3 linked regions of the Magnetococcus sp. PR-3 genome follow. The protein of the gene in region 1 binds, or shares a complex with, the protein of each later gene. Links are inferred from orthologs where the notes say so. Each region holds a gene or a part of one and is shown in the gene's direction. Other genes may lie near its edges.

Region 1 (5,008 bases):
GGTGGTGAACTGCTCTGCACCGTCTACTAATCGTCGAGGTTTGAACCATGTCACGTATTGGAAAACAACCGGTGACGGTACCCGACGGTGTGGATCTAAAGATCGACGGCACCGTGGTGACCGCCAAGGGCAAACTGGGTGAACTCACCCGTGAATTCCACGAAGCAATCAGCTTCACCCAAGAGGGTGCCGCTGTTAATGTTGCTGTGGACAACAACGAAAAGAAAAGCTCTGCACTATGGGGGCTTTCCCGTTCACTACTGAACAATATGGTAGTGGGCGTTTCCCAAGGCTTTTCCAAGCAGCTCGAGATTCAAGGCGTGGGTTACCGTGCCGCGGTCAAAGGTCGCACCCTGGAGTTGACCCTGGGCTTCTCTCATCCTGTTAACTATGAGCTCCCCAAAGGGCTTGAAGCGACAGTTGAGAAGAATACCCTGATTACGATTAAAGGGGCCGATAAAGAGGTGTTGGGTCAGGCATGTGCCGAGATCCGCTCCTGGCGTCCCCCAGAGCCGTACAAGGGTAAAGGGGTCCGTTACGTGGGTGAGTATATCCTGCGTAAAGAAGGTAAGAAGAAATAATCGAGGTGTTTGGCGATGGCTAAGGATCGAAATCAAGCGAGAAAGGCCCGCAGCGCCCGCGTGCGCACGAGGATCAAGAAGGTACAGGGTGAACGTCCCCGTCTTTCGGTCTTCCGTAGCGCCCGTCATATCTACGCTCAGATCATTGATGACAATCAGGGTCGTACCCTGGTATCTGCCTCTACGGTAGAAAAGTCTCTGCGCGATGAGGTGAAGAACGGCGGAAACGCGGATGCGGCAGCCTTAATTGGTAAACGTATCGCTGAGAAGGCGAAAGAACAGAACATCACAGAAGTGGTGTTCGACCGCGGTGGCTTCCTTTATCACGGCCGTACAAAGGCCCTGGCCGAAGCAGCCCGTGAAGCCGGGTTGAACTTCTAAGAGGGGATGAATGATGAGTCAACGTGATAGAAAAGGCCAAGACAACAATTACGAGAACGAGAGTGAGTTCATCGAAAAGTTGGTTGCCATCAAACGTACCGCTAAGGTCGTTAAAGGTGGTAGTCGCTTTAACTTTTCCGCCATTGTGGTGGTAGGAGATGGCAAAGGCTCTGTGGGTTATGGTCTGGGTAAGGCCAAAGAGGTGCCTGAGGCCATTCGTAAGGCAACCGAGCAAGCCCAAAAGCAGATGATCAAAGTAGAAATCAAAGATAGCCGTACGTTATACCATGAGATCGTAGGTCGTTTCGGTGCCGGTCGTGTGGTATTACGCCCTGCTTCTGCTGGTACGGGGATCATCGCTGGTGGTTCTATGCGTCCTATCTTTGAAGCTGTTGGGATCAGTGATGTGCTGGCCAAATCGACCGGTACCTCCAACCCCCACAACCTGATCAAAGCGACCTTCGCTGCATTGCAAAGCATCAACCCACCAAACCGGGTTGCAGCTAAGCGCGGCATGTCCACCAAAAACGTCCGCATCTGCGACTAATAGGAGGATAAAATGGCCGATATGATCAAAGTAAAGCTGGTACGGTCTCCCATTGGTCGTCCCGAGAAGCATAAGCGTATTGTGACTTCTTTGGGTTTGACCAAGATGAACCGTGTGAAGGAACTTCCCGACAACGACGCCATCCGTGGACAGATCAAAAAGATCAGCCACTTGGTGGCCGTGGTCGATTAAAAGGCGCGGGTAACGAACCATGAAATTGAACGAAATTCCCGCCGTACCCGGCAATGGTCAGAGCAAGAACCGTGTAGGTCGTGGTCCGGCCAGCGGTAACGGCAAAACTGCAGGTCGTGGTCACAAGGGTCAAAAAGCCCGTAGTGGCGGCTACCACAAAAGCGGTTTTGAGGGCGGTCAGATGCCCTTACAACGTCGTTTGCCAAAGCGTGGTTTTACGAACTTCACCCGTAAAGAGTATTCCATCGTTCAGGTGGAAGCTCTGGAGAAGTTCTTTGACGCTGGTAGCGAAGTGACTGCCGAGGCTCTGCGTGAGAAGGGTCTGCTGGGCAAAAAAGCCAAAAGCGGCATCAAGCTGCTGGCCAACGGTGAAATTACCAAGGCCATTACTGTCCATGTGGACAAGGCCTCTGCATCAGCCATCGCTAAGATGGAAGCTGCCGGTGGTAAAGTTGTGCTAGCCGAAGTGGCGACCCCTGAAGGGGAAGCTTAAGTCAGGCGTAGGTGAATAGGGAAGAGATTCCATATGGCTGCGACTCCCAACGAAGCCCCTTTGGCTGGTCTGGGTAATCTGGGTAAAATTCCCGAGCTGCGTAGACGCATTCTGTTTACGCTGGGCATGCTCATTGTGTACCGCATTGGTGCACATGTGCCGACCCCGGGAATTGATCCCCAGGCATTGGCAACCTTCTTTGAGCAACAGCAAGGCTCTTTGCTTGGAATGTTCAACATGTTCTCTGGTGGTGCACTGTCTCGTTTGACAGTTTTTGCACTAGGGATCATGCCGTACATCTCAGCTTCGATCATCATTCAGTTGATGACAGCTGTGTTCCCCAAGCTGGAGGCTATCAAAAAAGAGGGTGAATCGGGTCGTCGTAAGATTACCCAATACACCCGTTACGGTACCATCCTCCTGGCAGTCTTCCAGGGCTTTGGTATTGCTTACGGCTTAGAGTCCATGAAGGCTGGTGGACTCAACGTGGTAATTGATCCGGGTTGGGAGTTCCGTCTGATGACGGTATTAACCCTGACATCCGGAACCGCCTTCCTTATGTGGGTGGGTGAACAGATTACAGATCGTGGTATTGGTAATGGTATTTCCCTGATTATCTTCTCGGGTATCGTTGCCAACCTCCCTGTGGCTCTGTTCCAAACTTTGCAGCTGGCCCGTACAGGAGATCTGGCACCACTGTTTGTGTTGTTCTTGATCGCCATGGCCATTCTTGTGACCGCTTTCATTATCTTTATGGAGCGGGCGCAAAGGCGGATTACCATTCAGTACGCCAAGCGTCAGGTTAGTGGACGACGCATGGTGGGCGGTGAAAGTTCTCATCTTCCTTTGAAGGTGAATACGGCGGGTGTGATCCCTCCAATTTTCGCGAGCTCCATCATTCTGTTCCCTGTGACCATTGCCAATTTCATGCCCTGGGAAGGGTTTAGAGATTTTGCGGCAATGTTCTCACCAGGTCAGCTTGGCTACATGGTGTTTTATTCAGCAGCTATTTTGTTCTTCTGTTTCTTCTATACAGCGATTGTTTTCAATCCTGAAGAGACAGCAGACAACCTTCGTAAGTATGGTGGGTTTATTCCCGGTATTCGTCCCGGTAAACGGACTTCGGATTACCTGGATAAGATTTTAAGCCGTCTTACCTTGGTTGGGGCGCTCTACGTAACAGCAGTCTGTTTGTTGCCTGAGATCCTGATCGCTGAATACAACGTTCCGTTCTACTTTGGTGGTACATCCATGCTCATCGTTGTTGGTGTGACGATGGATACTACCTCACAGATTCAGTCCTTCCTGATCAGCCGTCAATATGAGGGTTTGATGAAGAAGGCAAAGATTAAAGGGCGCTAAGAGGGGCTGCTACAAGCTCTTCTCCCTAACGAAAATGTTGGAGTAGGAAAAATGAAAGTACGCGCCTCGGTTAAACCGATCTGTAAAGACTGCAAAGTGATCCGCCGCAACGGTAGCGTGCGTGTGATCTGCAAGAACCCCCGCCATAAGCAACGCCAGGGCTAAGCCCTAAGCGCTTATAAGCGGAAGAAAACACAAGGGTGGCGCACTGTTTTATGACAGTGCAGTGCCACACCTGAAAAATTCGATTGATAAGTTGGAACAGTTTGTGTATAGTTCCCGTCTTTTCGTCGAGTATTATTAGAGATTCGAACTGGCCGGAGGAGTGTCTAGTGGCCCGTATTGCTGGTGTTAACATACCTGTTAACAAGCGCGTTGAAATCGCGCTCACATACATCTACGGCATCGGTCGTGACGGCGCCAAGCGGATCGCCCAAGAGGCGGGCATTGAGTCCCAGGTTCGCGTGTCCGATCTAACCGATGCTGAAGTTGCGCGTTTGCGCGACATCATCGACAACAACCACACGGTTGAAGGTGACCTGCGCCGTCAGATTGCCATGAATGTCAAGCGTCTGATGGACCTAGGTTGCTATCGTGGTTTGCGCCATCGTCGGGGTCTTCCCTGTCGCGGTCAGCGTACCCATACGAATGCACGTACCCGTAAGGGTCCACGTAAGCCCATCGCGGGCAAGAAGAAATAAGCTGAGGTAGAGTCATGGCCAAGGCCCAAAAGGGTGCCCGCACCAAGAAGAAAGAGCGTAAGAATATTGCCAGCGGTATCGCACATATTCGCTCTACATTTAACAACACATTGATCACCATTACCGATACCCACGGAAACGCTGTTTCCTGGGGAAGCGCCGGTGCACAGGGTTTTAAGGGCTCACGTAAGTCCACCCCGTTTGCTGCACAGATGGCTGCTGAAAATGCCGGTAAGAAAGCCATGGATCATGGGATGCGTAACCTGGAAGTGCGTCTGAAGGGTCCCGGAAGCGGTCGTGAATCGGCCCTGCGTGCCCTGGCCTCCATCGGTTTCAACATTTCCCATGTACAGGATGTGACGCCCATCCCCCACAACGGTTGCCGCCCTCCTAAGCGGCGTCGTGTGTGATCGGTCACTCTCTGTAAGGAGCATCTGAAAAAATGGCTCGTTATCTTGGTTCCAAGTGTCGCCTTTGCCGTCGTGAAGCCACCAAGCTCTTCTTGAAGGGTGAAAAGTGCTATAGCGATAAATGTGCGATTGAACGTCGTAACTATGTACCCGGTCAGCATGGCCAGCGCCGCCGTAAAGTCTCTGACTACGGCTTGCATCTGCGTGAAAAGCAGAAGGTAAAGCGCAGTTATGGTCTGCTAGAGCGCCAGTTCCGTACGCTTTACAAAAAAGCAGAGCGTATGAAGGGTGTGACCGGCGAAAACCTGCTGCAACTGTTGGAGCGTCGTCTGGACAATGTG
Region 2 (4,292 bases), on another replicon or contig:
AATATTTCGTGCTTTGGCCCGCATGTTCTCTAACAAAAAAATGTCGGAGTTAGCGGCCTCATTACCCTGGGTTTCCAGACGGGCAATGCGGTGATGGCTGCGTGTTGGAAAACTATCCAGTAGTACCACACTATCGGTGGGGGTCATCTGTTGGCTTGGATCGGTAAGTGCAACGTTGGTAACGGCTTCTGGCGATCCGCAAGCAGAGAGAAGCCACATCATTGTACCAAGCAACAGCGCAAGAGTTATACGTTTCTGACCCATGATAAAGACCTTTTGAGAACGGGTTGGTGCGATTCTTGTAGTTCATTCGAATGTTGTCATTTAATAAACAGCAGGATTGAAACATCCGACTTAACAGAAGCTGTTTGCAAAGAGTGTGCAACCTCAAACAATCACCAGATATAAAGCTGGAGAAGCGCCATGGGGCTGTTTCAGTTACACCACCGTTGGCAACGAACCACCGGTTGGATCATAAGTATAGGCCTGCTGGGTATGACGGGTTGTACCGCACCCATTCAGGAGTATCCCATTCACTACACAACACCGGGCGATCAGCAGCAAGCGATCGAAGAGGGTAAGCGTGCCTCATTAGAAAAAGAGGTCGATGAGGACCTTGAGCCTGCTCCGGTACTGGTGCCTCCTTCCTTTGAGGAGCCGCCCATCGTTGAGGTTGCACCTACCCCGCAACCTGCGGTTGCACCTGCTCCTATTGAAACACCCCGGGTGGGTGAGGTGGTTATTCCAGAGCCGGTAGAACCCACACCGCCAACCCGTATGTCTGAGTTGCAGCCGGTGGCGATTACAGCACCGGTAGCGCCACCTGTGATGAAACAGCCAGTACCCACGCAACGTCCGGTTGTTCAAACCAAACCAGTGCATGTGGAGCAGAGCCCCTCGATTACCAATGGGGATCTGTACTATGTGGAACTGGGGAGTTATGCCCACATGCTCAACGCAGATCGGTTAAAGCGTAAAGTTGAGCAGATGGGTATACCGGTTCGTAGCTTACCTTTACAGGTTAAAGGGACCAACTTTACCCGTGTTCGTGCCGGGCCTTTTCCCTACCGAGCGGAAGCAAGTTGGGCCGCCCGTGTTTTGACAAAAGAGGGGGTGGAGACCAAATTGGTCAAGGAGTGACCAGGTCTCTACACACTTTTGCCAGCCACAAAAAAAGGTGCCCTTGCTTAAGGGGCACCTTTTTCTTTTTTTGTACGACCGCCTTAAAATACATCCATTGGATCTGTTTAGGCTGCTTTTAAGCGGCTTCGATTGTGTCCAAGGGGCGGTACGTGCTATAAGATTTCTCTTCACACACGCGGTTTGAGCTGTTTGATGGATGTTGGTTCGCCGCACCCCTTTTAAGAGATAAAGAGACGACTGATGTTCTCCGCCATTGCCCGTAAACTGTTTGGCTCCCGTAATGACCGCTATCTGCGCACCTTGCAACCGCTGGTGGACCGCATTAATGGCCTGGAAAAGGAGTATGAGGCGCTTTCCGATTCGGAACTAACCGGAAAGACCTATGAGTTCAAGGCTCGCCTGGAAAAAGGCGAGACACTGGATGAACTGTTGCCGGAGGCCTTTGCTGTGGTGCGTGAAGGGGGCAAACGCGCCCTGGGTATGCGCCATTACGATATGCAGCTGATTGGTGGCATTGTTCTGCACCAGGGTAAAATTTCTGAGATGAAGACCGGTGAAGGTAAAACCCTGGTCGCAACCTTGCCGCTCTACCTCAATGCCCTCAGTGGTAAAGGGGCCCATTTGGTTACGGTAAACGACTATCTGGCCAGTCGTGATGCCGAGTGGATGGGGAAGCTCTATACCTTCCTGGGTATGACTGTGGGGGTTATTGTCCACGGTATTGAGGATGAAGCCCGTCAGGATGCCTATAAGGCGGATATTACCTACGGTACCAACAACGAGTTTGGCTTTGACTACCTACGGGATAATATGAAGTTCTCCCTTGAGGAGATGGTTCAGCGTCCCCTGAACTTTGCCATCGTTGATGAGGTTGACTCTATTTTGGTGGATGAAGCCAGAACACCGCTCATCATCTCCGGTCCCACCGAAGACAATACCGATAAGTACTATAAAGTGGATCGCTTGATCCCCTCTTTGGAGAATGAGGTTCATTACTCGCTGGATGAAAAACAGCGTGCGGTGACCTTTACCGAAGAGGGTAATGAAAAAATTGAAGAGCTCATGCGCAGCGCTGACCTGATTGGGGATGGCGATCTGTATGATCTGCACAATATTGAGATGGTTCACCATGTCAATCAGGCGCTAAAAGCCCACGCCATGTTTGAGAATGACCGGGATTACATCGTTAAAGATGGTCAGGTCATTATCATTGATGAGTTTACAGGACGTATGATGCCGGGCCGTCGTTTCTCAGATGGTCTGCACCAAGCCCTGGAAGCCAAAGAGCAGGTGGTGATTCAAAATGAATCCCAGACCTTAGCCTCCATTACCTTCCAGAACCTGTTCCGTCTCTATAACAAGCTGGCCGGTATGACAGGTACGGCCGATACCGAAGCGGCTGAGTTCCAATCCATCTATGAGCTGGAAGTGGTGATCATTCCCACCAATAAAGATATGGTTCGGGAAGACCGGGATGACATGGTATTCCGCTCCTTGGAAGAGAAGCTCAAGGCTGTGGCGGATGATATCAAAATCGCCCACGATAAAGGTCAGCCTGTGCTGGTGGGTACGGTTTCCATTGAGAAGTCAGAGATGGTCTCCCACTTCTTGAAGAAGCTTAAAATTCCTCATGAAATTCTCAACGCCAAACACCATGAGCGTGAAGCTGAGATCGTTTCACAGGCTGGGCGTTTGGGGGCGGTTACCATTGCAACCAACATGGCGGGTCGGGGTACCGATATCCAGTTGGGTGGTAATGTGGATATGCGGATCAAAAATGAGATCACCGCCGATACACCCGAGGATAAAAAAGCGGAACTGGAAGCCAAAATTCGTGCAGAGTGTGAAGAGGCCAAAGCCCGTGTGTTAGAGGCGGGGGGGCTACACATTATCGGCACCGAGCGGCATGAATCCCGCCGTATTGATAACCAGCTGCGTGGACGTTCCGGTCGTCAGGGTGATCCCGGTTCCAGTTGTTTCTACCTCTCCTTGCAAGATGACCTCATGCGTATCTTTGGTTCTGAGCGCATGGATGGCATGTTGAAAAAGCTGGGCCTGCAGGATGGGGAAGCCATTGTGCACCCCTGGATCAATAAAGCTGTGGAGTCCGCTCAGAAGAAGGTCGAAGGGCGTAACTTCGATATTCGTAAAAACCTGCTCAAGTTTGATGATGTGATGAATGAGCAGCGTAAGGTGATCTATGATCAGCGTAAGGAGTTGATGGAGAACGAAGAGATTCGTGACTACATCGATGAAATCCGCCAGGAGCTGGTTGAAGAGACGGTCAATGTTCACCTCTCCGAGGAGATCTATCCAGAAGAGTGGGATGCCAAAGCCTTTAAAGAGGCGATGATCCACCAGTTTAATCTGGATCTAGATGCCGAACCTTGGAAAAACGAAGAAGGGGTGACCAATCAGGTCGCCAAAGAGCGTGCGTGGGAGGCCGTCAAAGAGTATTCGGCTGCCCGTGAAGAGCGTCTTGGCCCTCCCCTGATGCGCTATCTAGAAAAATCAATCATGTTGCAGGTGCTTGATGCTTTGTGGAAAGAGCACTTGTTGAACATGGATCATCTGAAAGAGGGTATTCATCTGCGGGGGTATGCGCAGAAAGATCCGCTCAATGAATATAAGCGCGAAGCCTTTGAGCTGTTCCATATGTTGCTGGAGCGTATCCGTCAGGAAGCGTTGGAGTTCCTAAGCAAGGTTGAGGTGCAGCAACAGGAAGATGTTGCGGCCCATGAAGCTGAGCTGGCGGCAGCCCGTGAACAGCAGATGAATATGGATCATCCCGAGAGTGGTGCTTGGGCCGGTGAGGGTGGGGGTGAAGCCCCAGCCGAGGGTATGCCCCAAACACCCTTTAAGCGAGAGGGTGAGAAGATTGGGCGTAATCAACCCTGCCCCTGCGGCAGTGGTAAAAAATATAAGCAGTGCTGTGGTAAGTTAAGCTAAGAGATCGCTTGAACTAGGTGCTCTTACCCAGCGGGTGTGTCTGGCTGTCTGTGGCTTACAGGGTGGTTTTGCTACCCTGTAAGCCCAGTCTGCCCTTCGTTGGTATATCGGTTTTGTGGCTTCTACAAAGGAGGGCTCATACATGCGTAAACGCGTTTTGATGGTCGCCTTCCACTTCCCCCCGGCCATGGGCTATAGCG
Region 3 (3,940 bases), on another replicon or contig:
GCAGGGGGCTCGTGTCATTTTGGCCTCTCACTTAGGGCGTCCAAAAGGAGAGCGAAAGGCTGAATTCTCTCTAAAACCCGCTGGGGAGCGCTTGGCTGAGCTGTTGGGTAAACCGGTACCATTGGCACCTGATTGTGTCGGGCCTGAAGTTGAGAACATGGTTGCTGCCATGAACGATGGCGACGTCGTACTGCTTGAGAATGTACGTTTTCATGCAGGTGAGACCAAAGGGGATGCTGAACTGTCCAAAGGGTTTGCCAAGCTGGCTGATGTGGTGGTCAACGATGCTTTTGGAACCGCTCACCGGGCCCATGCTTCAAATGTTGGCATTACCGAACATGTACGACCTGCGGTCGCTGGTTTTTTAATGGCCGATGAGATCGATTATTTCAATAAAGCTTTGGGTAACCCTGAGCGCCCTGTTGCGGCGATTTTAGGTGGCGCGAAGATTTCTGGAAAGATTGATGTTATTGAAGCACTGATGGATAAGATGGATAAAATCTTCATCGGTGGGGGTATGGCTTTTACCTTCTTTAAGGCTATGGGCTATGAGATTGGTAACTCTCTGTGTGAAGATGAAATGTTACCGGTGGCAGAAAGAACCTTAGCCAAAGCCAAAGAGAAGGGGGTAGAGCTACTGCTACCCGTTGATTGTGTAGCTGCTGATGCCTTTGATGCCAACGCTAATACCAAAATCTGTTCCGTTAAAGAGCTACCAGCAGGCTGGATGGGGCTGGATATAGGCCCTGAGAGTGTTAAGCGTTTTGCCGCTGAGCTTGAAGGGGTTAAAACCGTTGCTTGGAACGGGCCTATGGGGGTCTTTGAAATGGAAGCCTTTGCCAGTGGTACCAACCATATTGGGAATATTCTGGCGCAGAGTGATTGTTTGTCCGTCATCGGTGGTGGAGATACCGCTGCCGCTGTGAAGCAAGCGGGTATTGCTGAGCAACTTTCTTATATTTCCACAGGTGGTGGTGCTTCTTTGGAGCTGATGGAAGGTAAACAGCTTCCTGGTATTGTCTCTCTGGATGATAAATAGGGTTTAAAGCGGGGCGGGGGTCTGTTGACCCTGCTCCGTTTGTTTTGCATGTTTTATGTTCCGACCTCCTGGAGCTTTTAGGTCAGAACAGGGACTCTATTTGATGGGGTTCTGTCTAAAGGAACCCTGACTTGGCGTTATTCCAAGTCGTGCTGGAGAGGTTCTTTAGGAGAATGGGAATAGGTTTGCTGTTTTAATGATGGTGTGCCTTTGTTGTCATCATCCATTCACAGCAAAGTGTCACACTCCATGTTTTGATGTGAATATGAGCTCTGTGATCGTAGAACGTGAGTGGGCTTATCTTTTAGTTTGATTTAACACTGTTATCTCTAAAAAACCTCTTATCCATGCGTGGAGTAGACACAATGCGGCGACCTCTGATTGCAGGCAACTGGAAACTCAATGGTATAACCGATGTAGCGAAAACCCTTTCAGGTGATGTCAGGGATGGTGTTGCTGCACGTAAGCCAGCATGTGATGTTCTGGTCTGTCCAACCTTCACTGTACTTAGTGCGGTGTCAGAGGTTGTCACTGGCTCAGGTGTTGATCTGGGTGCGCAGAATATGGCGGTGGCCACCAGCGGGGCTTTTACTGGGGAAATCTCTGGTGAAATGCTCAAAGATGTCGGGTGTAGCTATGTGATTTTAGGGCACTCTGAGCGTCGAACCCTATTTGGTGAAACCGATGCCTTAGTGGCAGAGAAGGTGGCCTCAGCCTACCGCGATGGTTTAACGCCCATTTTATGTGTGGGGGAAACCTTAGAGGAGCGTGAAGCCGAGCAAACCATGCAGGTTCTGCAAAAACAGATTCTTGCCTGTTTGCCAAGTCTGCCTGCGGAGCAAGAACAGCAGCAGCAGTTGGTCGTAGCCTATGAGCCTGTATGGGCCATTGGTACCGGTAAAGTGGCAACCACAGAGCAGGCCCAAGCCGCACATGCCTTTATCCGTGAATTGTTGGCTAAAGAGCTGGGTGCCAATGTATCTGACCATGTTCGTATTCTTTATGGCGGCTCCATGAAGCCCGGTAACGCTAAGGAATTGTTAGGACAAGCAGATGTTGATGGCGGGTTAATTGGTGGTGCTGCATTAAAAGCGAATGATTTCCTTGCCATCATTGATGGTTTAACGGCATAATACGCGGCTTAGTTGCCGAATGAACAGATTTGGCAGCGGAGTGGGTGACCTCTTTCGCTGTCTTGCTTTTGGAGCCCGACCTACCATGACCCTGCTGATTACTGTACTCCATGTGATGGCCTGCTTTATCCTGATCGGTGTTGTGTTGCTGCAAAAAGGCAGCGGTACCGATATGGGCGCTGCTTTTGGTGGTGGCTCTTCTCAGAGTGTTTTTGGAGCCTCTGGCGGCGGAAGCTTTATGGGTAAGTTTACCGCAGGTGTGGGTACGGTATTTATGCTTACCAGCCTGACTCTGGCCTTCATCACCACCTCAGATGGTGGATCTTCCTCTGTGATGGAAGGGGTTAAAGCTCCGGCTGCTCAAGAGCAGCAAGCACCTGTTGCGCCGATTGTTCCAAAAGAAGCCAAACCTGAAACCAGTGGTAGTGCGAAGCCTATCCCTGTTCAGTAATCAGGACTTTTTGTTCCGTCCTGCTGCAGACATATTGTTTGATCAAAGGGGCTTGTTTCTCTGTTATGAGAAATAAGCCCCTTTTTATTGCTTGTGAGCCTTTTCCCCTTCAAGTTGGCCGTAATCCACGTGGCCGTTAAAGCATTATTCCATCGATCGCCAAGCAGTAATAAAATACCTGCACGGAAGATGATCTCTTTTTTTGCGGTGCAAACCAGAGCAAGCAATTATCTGCCTGCCCTGATTGGGTGTGAGCCTTGGTGTATCCATCATGGGGTAGGGGGGGGAAACTATACTTGTATTGACGGTTGGTTGTGTTTTTAGCAGGTAAGAATAATTTAAAGTAAAGCTGATCTTGTTAAGTTAGGCTTAACAAATGAGAGACACCAAAGATCGTAAGCTATAGCTATCGAAAATCAAAGTTCGACAGTGCATGATTATCGATTATGAGCTATGACATAGAACTACGCCAACGAGTAATCGACTTTGTGGAATCTGGAGGTAAGAAGGCCGAGGCTGCCCGGATTTTTCAAGTAAGTCGAGCGACGATTTACAACTGGTTGTCACGAGACAGCCTAGAACCAACCCCACGCGTTCCAAGCGAGCAAAAGTTAAACAAGGCAGCCTTGCTAGAGCATGTCAAAGCCTATCCAGATGCTTTGTGAAGAGAGCGCGCCGTTCATTTCGGGATTTGTGACACCACCATTAGTGCTGCGCTAAGGAAGCTTGGGACCAGTAAAAAAACGAAGTGCTTCACTGAGAGATATACAGAAAAAGAGCGTACTATTGGGCTGATCTGTATCATCACTGGGAGAAGTGTGGTCATGAAAGTATAGTCTATTTTTATGAAAGCGGATTTGAAGAAGAGGTGATTCGCCGTCATGCGTGGGCACCAAAGGGTAAGAAGGTCTATGGTGACTTTGCGGGGGGTAAGTGTAAATGAACCAACTTGATCATGGCCCAACGCGGTAATGGGTGGTTAACGCCCATGATCTTTGAGGGTTCGTGTCATGCTCCGTTGGTTGAGGTATGGATTAAAAAGATGCTATGGCCTCAATTGAAAGAGCCCAGTGTAATCGTTATGGATAAGGCTAGTTTCCACAATAAATGGTGTATGACAGTGAAATACTGGCAAGAGAAGGTCATGTACGCCTCCCGCTCTCCCCGTACAGCCCAGATCTCAACCCTATTGAGCAAACATTCGCACTCTTGAAAAAACGTAGAGAGTTCACTGTGCCACCACCAATGTTAGAGCCATTCATGATGTCTAGCTATGGTTTGCGGTGACTATAGTAAGAAAAGAAAAAGGGAAAGCAG

What was found. The genes of interacting proteins can lie anywhere in the genome.
Region 2: the proteins of secY (region 1) and secA are in contact, whole or in part, in a crystal structure (PDB 3DIN), measured with the Thermotoga maritima proteins. The link is inferred for Magnetococcus sp. PR-3 from one-to-one orthologs. Residues at the interface, in WP_004081795.1 of Thermotoga maritima: Glu108, Gly109, Glu110, Glu111, Ala236, Glu237, Arg238, Arg239, Ile240, Thr241, Ile242, Gln243, Tyr244, Ala245, Arg246, Arg247, Val248, Thr249, Gly250, Arg251, Arg252, Val253, Tyr254, Gly256, Ala257, Ser258, Thr259, Tyr260, Leu261, Pro262; in WP_004082002.1 of Thermotoga maritima: Glu261, Ala262, Arg263, Lys300, Ala301, Arg302, Thr303, Ile304, Ile305, Leu323, Tyr324, Asp325, Pro326, Val329, Ser330, Tyr333, Ile336, Lys340, Phe345, Val349, Glu363, Phe364, Tyr374, Ser375, Gly376, Gly377, Glu393, Ile395, Thr482, Ser483.
Region 3: secY (region 1) and secG share a complex: the UniProt entries of both Escherichia coli proteins name them as parts of the sec protein translocase complex. The link is inferred for Magnetococcus sp. PR-3 from one-to-one orthologs.

The regions. Positions count from the first base shown.
Region 1 is NZ_JBAHUQ010000016.1:94,765-99,772, reverse strand. What follows is about bases 1,469-4,391. They hold secY (preprotein translocase subunit SecY), read left to right. Parts: upstream 1,469-2,227; coding sequence 2,228-3,556; downstream 3,557-4,391. Other genes in these bases: rpsK (30S ribosomal protein S11), read left to right, coding at 4,272-4,391; rpsM (30S ribosomal protein S13), read left to right, coding at 3,889-4,257; rpmJ (50S ribosomal protein L36), read left to right, coding at 3,608-3,721; rplO (50S ribosomal protein L15), read left to right, coding at 1,721-2,194; rpmD (50S ribosomal protein L30), read left to right, coding at 1,522-1,701. Also shown: rpsH (30S ribosomal protein S8), read left to right, coding at 1-30; rplF (50S ribosomal protein L6), read left to right, coding at 48-581; rplR (50S ribosomal protein L18), read left to right, coding at 597-962; more of rpsE, read left to right, coding at 976-1,468; more of rpsK, read left to right, coding at 4,392-4,667; rpsD (30S ribosomal protein S4), read left to right, coding at 4,700-5,008. UniProt on the Escherichia coli protein: The central subunit of the protein translocation channel SecYEG. Consists of two halves formed by TMs 1-5 and 6-10.
Region 2 is NZ_JBAHUQ010000005.1:147,959-152,250, forward strand. What follows is about bases 1,043-4,292. They hold secA (preprotein translocase subunit SecA), read left to right. Parts: upstream 1,043-1,383; coding sequence 1,384-4,092; downstream 4,093-4,292. Other genes in these bases: V5T57_RS05590 (SPOR domain-containing protein), read left to right, coding at 1,043-1,140; V5T57_RS05600 (glycosyltransferase), read left to right, coding at 4,235-4,292. Outside these bases: V5T57_RS05585 (hypothetical protein), read right to left, coding at 1-264; more of V5T57_RS05590, read left to right, coding at 424-1,042. UniProt on the Escherichia coli protein: Required for protein export, interacts with the SecYEG preprotein conducting channel.
Region 3 is NZ_JBAHUQ010000008.1:3,568-7,507, reverse strand. What follows is about bases 1,043-3,940. They hold secG (preprotein translocase subunit SecG), read left to right. Parts: upstream 1,043-2,257; coding sequence 2,258-2,623; downstream 2,624-3,940. Other genes in these bases: V5T57_RS20875 (hypothetical protein), read left to right, coding at 3,579-3,836; V5T57_RS20880 (IS630 transposase-related protein), read left to right, coding at 3,070-3,288; tpiA (triose-phosphate isomerase), read left to right, coding at 1,405-2,172. In the rest of the region: V5T57_RS06485 (phosphoglycerate kinase), read left to right, coding at 1-1,039. UniProt on the Escherichia coli protein: Subunit of the protein translocation channel SecYEG. Overexpression of some hybrid proteins has been thought to jam the protein secretion apparatus resulting in cell death; while this may be true it also results in FtsH-mediated degradation of SecY.